Regions from separate parts of the Parasphingorhabdus cellanae genome, predicted to be linked through region 1. Evidence: riboswitches for the same ligand, from Rfam matches in the RefSeq annotation. Region 1 holds a riboswitch; the other holds the start of a gene.
What was found. Region 1 has a riboswitch for cobalamin ahead of J4G78_RS04770 (DUF6580 family putative transport protein). Riboswitches for the same ligand answer to the same signal wherever they lie in the genome.
Positions count from the first base shown of each region.

Region 2: linked by a shared signal. The riboswitch ahead of J4G78_RS04105 (TonB-dependent receptor plug domain-containing protein) and the one ahead of J4G78_RS04770 (DUF6580 family putative transport protein) in region 1 are both predicted to bind cobalamin.

Region 1 covers NZ_CP071794.1:953,282-957,494, reverse strand. Annotated here, with positions in the region: gene J4G78_RS04780 (Dph6-related ATP pyrophosphatase) at 93-923, opposite strand; gene J4G78_RS04775 (ABC transporter substrate-binding protein) at 916-1,734, opposite strand; gene J4G78_RS04770 (DUF6580 family putative transport protein) at 1,700-2,230, opposite strand; cobalamin riboswitch at 2,268-2,450, opposite strand; gene J4G78_RS04765 (DUF1826 domain-containing protein) at 2,879-3,496, opposite strand; gene J4G78_RS04760 (GTP-binding protein) at 3,493-4,213, opposite strand, start outside.
Region 2 covers NZ_CP071794.1:818,569-822,781, forward strand. Annotated here, with positions in the region: gene J4G78_RS04100 (threonine-phosphate decarboxylase) at 1-810, opposite strand, end outside; gene J4G78_RS04105 (TonB-dependent receptor plug domain-containing protein) at 743-2,602, opposite strand; cobalamin riboswitch at 2,737-2,937, opposite strand; gene cobU (bifunctional adenosylcobinamide kinase/adenosylcobinamide-phosphate guanylyltransferase) at 2,969-3,511, shown strand; gene J4G78_RS04115 (DUF1501 domain-containing protein) at 3,514-4,213, opposite strand, start outside.

The DNA of each region.
Region 1 (4,213 bases):
TGGCAGATGAGGGTTACGAGGACGTGTTCAGTTTTGAAAAGCCTGACCGTTCCTTTTGCATCTGTGTGCGCGCCCGGTTCTGAGGTTTGGGCTTAGTCCAATTTCGGCGAGGATGGCCCAAGCATGATTCGGGTGTGGAATTCGCCATTCTCGCCGAACGGATCGACATGGTCCGGCAGCTTTGCAAGCAGGTCAGCGTCGAAAACATCGCCGATGGAAATTTGCGGAAGATCGGGGGCGACGGCGCTGACGATGCTGGTTGCTCCCGACGTTTTCAAATCTGCCAGCAGCGCATCATAATCCGCATTCCACAAAGGAAAGACCAGTTCCATTTCCGCCGTGCGCGGATGGCCGACAAAGGCCTGCTCGCGCCACTCGCGGATATGGATAAGATGAAGATCACCGAAGCATAGCCGTTCACAAGCCGGGATCAGATTGAGCGCTGCAGCGAGCTGGTCGACATAGTCCGCGCGTGCATGAAGCGGTACGCCGATTAGCGGCACACCCAGTTGCGCCGCCTGCTTAACCACAACTTCAATTGCGAACTCCTGATGCGCGATCATCCGACTGCGCGCATCGAAAGTGGTGAGGAGCACGATGTTGGTATGTCCGTCCCGTTGCAGCGCGCGGAACGCCAAAAAACTGTCTTTTCCGCCGCTCCAGAAAAGTAGCGACACGGGGCCGTCAGCATCATCATGCACATCTGTCAGCCACGCCGCCTGCTGGATCTTGCGGGTGCGCGCCGCCAACTTCACACCGTCATGGTCGAACGGGCAGTGCCGACACCCGGCACCGCAGCACCTTGTGCGTTGTAGGAGGCCAAGGCGCGTGAAGACGACATATCCGGTTTCGGGATCTTCATAGGTGAAATCACTGCGTTCGCAAGCGGCATCGTGCAAATCCCAATAGCTTGGCTCAGGCAAGTTCCATGAACTCCGACACTGCGTCCGACAGCATGACGATGCTGGGAAGGAGGGCTGGGCTAGGGCGGCTGAAATGCATGTGGCCATCGAGGAAAAGTACCGGACAGTCGAGCGGCACTGCGGCTGCCTTGGCCGCTGCTTCGTCCAACCCGCAGCAGGCGGCAATGACAATATCGGGTGCGGTTCTCGCAACCTCGTCCCAACCGACTTTAAAGGAGGGCTCGCCGCTCTTACCCAGCAGGCAGGTCATACCCAGCGTCTTGAGCATATCCGGTATCCAATGCCCGGCAATAAAGGGTGGGTCGAGCCAATCGAGAAATGCCACACGAAGACCAGTTCCCGCATGGCGGCCGTCATATTCGGCCAGAGTCGCATCCCATTTTGCGCGAAGCTCGGTAGCGGCTCGCTTTCGCCCGATGGCTTCCCCCACCTGGCCAAAACAGACCGGCACATCAGCCAGGCGGCTGGGGGCGAGATCGACCAGGATCGGCGCGTTCAAAAGCGAAAGAACCGCCTCGCGCACGTCGCCCGAAGGCACTGCGCAGACATCGCATAGCGATTGGCTGATCACCACATCGGGCGCGAGCCGTTCCAGCATCGCGATATCGAGCTGATATAGCGGCCGTGTCGCCGTGCTGACCTGTCGGTCGATCTGCGCGGCAGAGGCTTTCGTGTCGATCCAGGTGCTGGTCAGTTTGGGCAAATGATCCCATTCGCCCGAACAGCTATGACTTACTCCGACCAGATCGCCGCCTGCACCCAGCGCGACAACTATATCAGTGGCGCTTGGCAGCAGCGAAACGATCCGCATCGAATACTCCCGTCAAAGCGATGATTCCGAATGCTGCACCGCCATATATCGCATTGGCGAGGGCACCTTTCAGTAGAAAGGGCAGCCCGGCGACATAACAGGCGATCCATCCCTCAACTGTGTTAGGATAGAAACCCATTGCCATCGGTGTAATGTTGGAAATGAGATAGAATACCACCGCGCTCGCAACCGCCGCGAAAGCTACTGGAGTAAAACCGATCCTACGCAATGCCGGTCGCGCTGCGACCGCCGCAAATAAGTGCCCGGTATAAACGAAGCTCATCGCGAGCGCGCTGTAAAACCCATTCATCGCATCGACAAGCAGCACCGTTACAAATACCGGTACCAGCATAAGCCTGCGCGGCAGATAAGCCGCAGCGACCATTCCAATCGCGCCGACGGTCGATACGCCCATCGGATGCGGCAAGGCATGGGAGAGAACGCCCGCGAGCGCAAGCGAAGCGGCCAGAAGGCCGTTTTTAGCAGGTTGGTTCATGTTGCCAACTCCATAAGCCGCCAGTCCTCGGACGGTGATTTTAAAAGGTTCGAGCGGCCGGTCTCCGGACTTGACGAGTGTTGATAGGCAGCGCCTTCCCATCCTGAAAGGAAAGTGGCATCTTGCTGCTGATCACTCAATTACCGTTGCGAGGTCAGTACCGGATTTGCACCGGTTTCCCGTTCACCAACTCGAATGCACCTTCGTGCAACAATAACGTTAAACACAACTGAACTACGTGCCAAGCATAAACTATCGCTTTCCTCACTACACAATGAAACGACCAAAGGTCCGCCGGCGACAAGATGGAAGAGCTTTACATGTTTATCGCGCACCTGCTCGCCTTGTTCGGGTTTTTCGGTCGAGCGATGCATGAGATCGATAGAGTTGCGCTCAGGTGTCATACGTAATTTCTAAATCATTGAGATAAGAAGGACGGCCACGCCGGCCGTCAAACAATCTGTTGTATTCGGGTGCCGCCTGGACCGGGGAAGCGGCTTGCTGCCTCCCTGAGTTTGGCGACATCTTCGCCGGGCGGGCATCCGTAGAGCCTACGATAATCGCGGTAGGCAGTGAGGAAACCACATTTTCCAACATTAGGCTCTCATTTAGACCATGTTAAATTCCCCGCCAAAATCTATGTTTTTGCTAAATCGCATTCTTCAATCTTGCCGGGTTGATAACTAGCAACAGCCGCTCCTCACCAGTGCCTTCAATCGGTGGAGAGCGATGAATGCCAGCCTTGTCCCGGGACCAGAGGCGGCCTTTGAACAGGGCGACGTCGCCCGCCTGCATCTGCTGGATATTATGGAGATCACCGCAATCGCTATCGGCCGTATCTTCGCTATCAAGCCATTGTGTGCCTTGCCCCAAATAGGTGGTGATCAGCCGTGCTGTGACATAATCGGTGTGAAATTTCTTGCAGGCATTGGTGGTAACACACTCGAGCCGGATTTCGACAAATTCGTTCTGCATGATTTGGGCAAAGCGATTGGCGAGCACCAGAATATCGTTGTGCAGGATGTCCCGAGCAACACTTTTTTCATGACCTGCATCGTCAAGAGCACTATCGAGCATGGCAGGTAGCTCATCGATATCTGCCGTAAAACGGACATCAACTATTCCATCCAGTTTAAGGTCCGACAGGCCCGGTGGTGCTGAACGTTCCCAAATGGCAATTCCTACGCCCTCAACTCGAATCGCACGCAGAGCTTTTGGATTTCTTGCAGTGAATGCGATCGACCGCTCTTTCGCATCCACGCTCATTCGGCAGGCTCCAGAGCAGGTTGCGGCGCTTCCCATGCCGGGAAGGGATCGGCCAGTATTGACCATATATCAGGCACGAATATCTGTTCTTTCACCAAACAGCCGTCCAGTTCGCGGCGGATACGCGCCTCGTCCATGCCGATGCCAATGAACACAAGTTCCTGCCTCCGGTCGCCCCATGTTGGATCCCAATGTTTCAAGACAAATTCTTCAAATGAACCATCTTCCGGCCACAGGTTTTTCGGAACGGCGGCCCACCAGCGACCCATGCGCGCGGTAATGGTCTGGCTACCGGCTACAGCAAGCTCGCCTAAAAAATTGGGGCGGGTAGCGAGCCAGAAATGCCCTTTGGCGCGGATAACAGTATCGAGGCCATTTTGCGTTAGAAAATCATAGAAACGGGAGGGATTAAATGGGCGGCGGGCGCGGTAGACAAAACTCTCGACACCATATTCTTCGGTCTCCGGTCGGTGGCTACCATAGTCGTATAGCTCCTTGGCCCATAACGGGTGCATTTCCGCCTTTTCATCATCGAAAAGGCCGGTATCGAGTATCTCGTCGAGTTCAACTTTCGCATGATCTGCTTCAACGATCCTGGCATCAGCGTTGAGCGAGGCGACAACTTTTTTAACCATGGTGAGCTGTTCAGCCGATACATCGCTTGCCTTGTTAACGATAACGACATCGGCAAATTCAATCTGTTCCACCAATAGGCTT
Region 2 (4,213 bases), 130 kb from region 1:
TGTTTGAAGGCGCTGCCGCTGTTGGTCCTGCCAATCCCGATCGGCATAGGCAGCCAATCCGACAGTTGCCGCCACGCCCGATATGGGCCAGTCGCCCAGCATGCGACGCAGTTTTTCCACAATCGCAATATTGGCAATTACAAAACCCAGCCTGATCCCCGCCAGACCATAAAATTTACCAAATGAGCGCAGGACAATGGCATTGCCGCGCTCCGGCAAAATGCTGGCGGACGGCGCAGTATCTGCAAAAGCCTCATCAACAATCACTTGTCCGTGCAGTGCCCGCAATTTTTCGGGCGCAACGATACGACCGTCGGGATTGTTCGGATTGGCGAGAATGACCAGCTCTTTATCCGCCGCCTCTTCGATGGAAATTTCCTCCACCTCTGGCCAGGCCGCTTTATGGCCTGAATATATCGGTGTCAGCATCGCGCCGCGTTGATCTGCGAACAAGGAGCCCAACATCCGGATGGCCATATCACTGCCCGGCACGGCAATGATTTCAGCAGGATTGCTCACACCAAATGCCTTAGCTGCGGCGAGCTCCAGATCAGCGATAAGTTCGGGTTCCGGCAAGCGGCTCCAGATGTCCGGCGCCAGTTCGGGTAAGGGATAAGCCCACGGGCTGATCCCGGTCGAAAGGTCAACCCATGGCGCCGGCGCATCCGCAAATTGCACAGCCGCAGCCGCCAATCGTCCGCCATGAAAGCGGAACGGATTGGTGGCTGGACTATTGCTCATATTAGTAGCGTAACCGGACGCCGGCAAAGGCAGATCGGCCCGGCGTGCCATAGCGGAATATCGTTTCATATTCCTCGTCAAACAGATTCTCGACGCGGCCATAGACCTCGATATTATCGGTTATTGGCATAGCCGCACGCAGATCAACGACGACATAACCTTCCACTTCGCGCGTGTTTGATGTGTTGTCAAAATTCGATCCGACATGGGTGATCGTCGCACCGGTTTTGAGACCAAAGGACCAGTCATAATCCAGCGAAGCATTGATGCTATGCTTCGGACGCCGATTCAGCTTCAAGCCGGTTTCCCGGTTTTCCGCATCGACCAGCCCGTAGTTGAGGGAAAAAGCGAGTGGCTCAGCCGGTCGGACAAGCAATCCCATTTCCAACCCTTGCGCTCGCGCACGACCGACATTTTCGTAGGTACTTCCGACAAAGTTGATCAGGTTGCGGCTGTTGCGTCGGAAAATCGTCGCACTCAATTCCACTTTGCCACCGATAAGCTTTTGCGTGATGCCGGCATCATAGCTTCGCGATGTTTCTGCTTCGAGCGCTGGATTTCCGAAATTATCGCTAAACAACTGGAATAAGGATGGCACGTTGAACCCCTCGCCATAGCTGGCACGGAAAATCGTGTTCCCTTGATTGGGGCTAAACACCAGATCACCAGCAAAGGTCGTTTCACTGCCATATGTGCTGTGATCATCGTAACGCAGGCCAGCCGTGGCCGTAAATCCTTCCAGCGGCGTCACGCTCAATTGACCGTAGAAACTGTCAATCTCAGACGAAAAATTTTGTGCTGTATCACCGGAACCCGTGCGGTATTTTGATGTTTCCGTTTCCGCACCAATTGTTGTTTGGAATATTTCGGAAATATCGAAAACACCCTGATATTCAAATCGCTCATTACGGCCGAGCGCGTCAAATGTCTGCACATCGAGATTGAAATTATCCCGCTTAATGCTGGTATAGGCAAAGGCTAAGCGATTACGGAACCGCCCATCTAGCAGGTTTATATTCAGGCCTGAATATCCGACAAATTCCTCTACATTGGAAACCTCGGGTGTGTCACCGAATGTGAAATTGGGCGGTATAAAACCATCAATGTCAGTTCTGCCGTCTGAATAATAACCGCGCAGATCAATTGAAACAGCCTCGTTCAGCGTAATTTCAAACTTTCCGTTCGCACCGAAATTTCGATAGCCGTCGCTCTCCGTTGCGCCGCGCTCTTCATTAAAGGCGGAGAACCCGTCGCTGCGGTAATAGCCCGCACCGACACTGGCAGCGATCGGACCGAAGCGTCCGGAAATATTACCAACTATTTGCCCAGTATCGCGATAACCATATTCGGCGCGCGCATTGATGCTGAGGTCTTCCGTCGGCTCCCGCGTAATCGTGTTGATCACCCCGCCAATGGCCTGGCTACCCCAGATAACCGACTGCGATCCACGCAGCACCTCGATCCGAGATATATTACCGGTGAGGAGGTTACCGAAGTTGAAGCCGCCACCGGGAGATGACGGATCATTCAGTTTAACCCCGTCGATCAGAGCCACTGTCTGGTCAGAATCTGCTCCGCGAATGGATACCGATGTTGCGGTTCCAATGCCGCCATTGCGCGTAAAGGTAACGCCAGGCACATTTCGCAACAGGTCGACAACCGCAACGCTCTGGGTCCGTTCGATCCGGTCTTGGTCGATGACGGTAATGGACCGCCCGGTTTCCGATAACAGCTGCTTGGACCGAGATGCCGTTACAACGATAACCTCGTCACCATCTTCGGTCACTACTGCCGTTTCGGCCAGAACCGGCTGCGCCATGACAAGCCCCGTGGTGGATAAAATAAAACTATGAAAACGCATGAATATTCCTTTTTGACAATCATTCAAAAAGGCCACGCATATTTGACGCCCATGGGATTCCCACATGCGTAGCCCGATGGTAATCGTCGCTACGCGAGGAACTCCTCGATCATATGGCACACCCCGTCCGCATGATAGAACGACAGCCACGGGCAGGTCTCCTGGCTCTCGGATCATCGCTGGGTTCGTCCCCTTCCCAGACACAAAGTCCAGTGGGATTTGACGAGCCCGCTCACCGATCACAGTTGCGGGGGCAGCTTCGGATTAAGAAATCGCTTTCCCTTCCGAATTCCCTTTTGATCCCGTCTCCGGGAACCTGTAGCAAAGGCTTCTCTAGTCATCCCAATTCTGCGGAGCAAGACAATTATGCCGACCAAATCCGACAGAAGCAGCCATATCACGCTAGTTTTGGGCGGCACCCGATCGGGTAAGAGCAGCTTTGCACAGCGCCTGGCCGAGCAAAATGGCGACAAGCTTGTTTACATCGCAACGGCCGAAGCCTTTGACGACGAAATGACCGACCGAATTGCACGCCATCAGCAGGATCGCGGCGAACAGTGGCACACGGTCGAAGAAACGCTGGATCTGGCTACTATTATTACCACCCATAGCGCTCAAAAAACTACGCTACTGATTGATTGTCTGACGATATGGTTGAGCAATGTCATGCTCGCCGATCGGAACATTGCGACAACCGTTGACGGACTGGCCCAATCCATATCGAACGCGCCAGGGCCGGTGATCCTAGTATCCAATGAAGTCGGCTCGGGTATTGTTCCGGAAAGTGCCTTAGGACGCGAGTTTCGCGACGAATCCGGCTGGATGAATCAACGCATTGCCGCAGCAGCGGACGATGTTGCATTGATCACTGCAGGTCTGCCACAATGGCTCAAGCGCGACGGCGCATAAGTTCACACAAAATCAGGAAACAGCGTCTTCTTCATCTGGCCCGGCTCAATACCATAATGATCGGACAGCGCGCCGGTAACCATGGCCTCAAATCGCATGGTCGGACGCAAATCCCGGTTGTCCAGCAAGTTGGCGGGCGCTAGGCCCGGCCAGTCAGCTTGTACCGTACCGCCATTTTTTAGAGCACCTCCGAAAAGCATTGCAGCCGATCCGGTACCGTGGTCCGTCCCTCCCGTGCCGTTAAAAGCAACGGTACGACCAAATTCGGTTGCAACCAGCACAAGTGTGTTGTTCCAATTTTCTCCAAGGCCATCCCGTAAGGCCGCGATCAGCGCATCCGCCTGTTTCAACTGATTACCAAGCCGTCCTTTTTGACGGCTGTGCGTGTCCCAACCATTGGTCTCTAGCATCAAAACCCGCGCACCAGCGAGCCCGCTCATCAATCCGGCAGCCATCGAACCAATCGCCGCACCACCGCGCATTTGGCCTTGCTGCATATTCGCCATCGCATCGGCGGCCAAAGCATCTTGCCACAAGGATGAGAGCGCAGGATCCTCAGCATAGAGCATCGCGACCCGCTGCATTAAATCGCCATCCGGTCCTTTGGCTCGGGACTTTTCATAGCTACTCGCCGGCACCGGACCGCGCAAGATCAGCGGTACAGCTGGCGCTATCGCCATTGCCTTGGCACTCTCTGCAGGC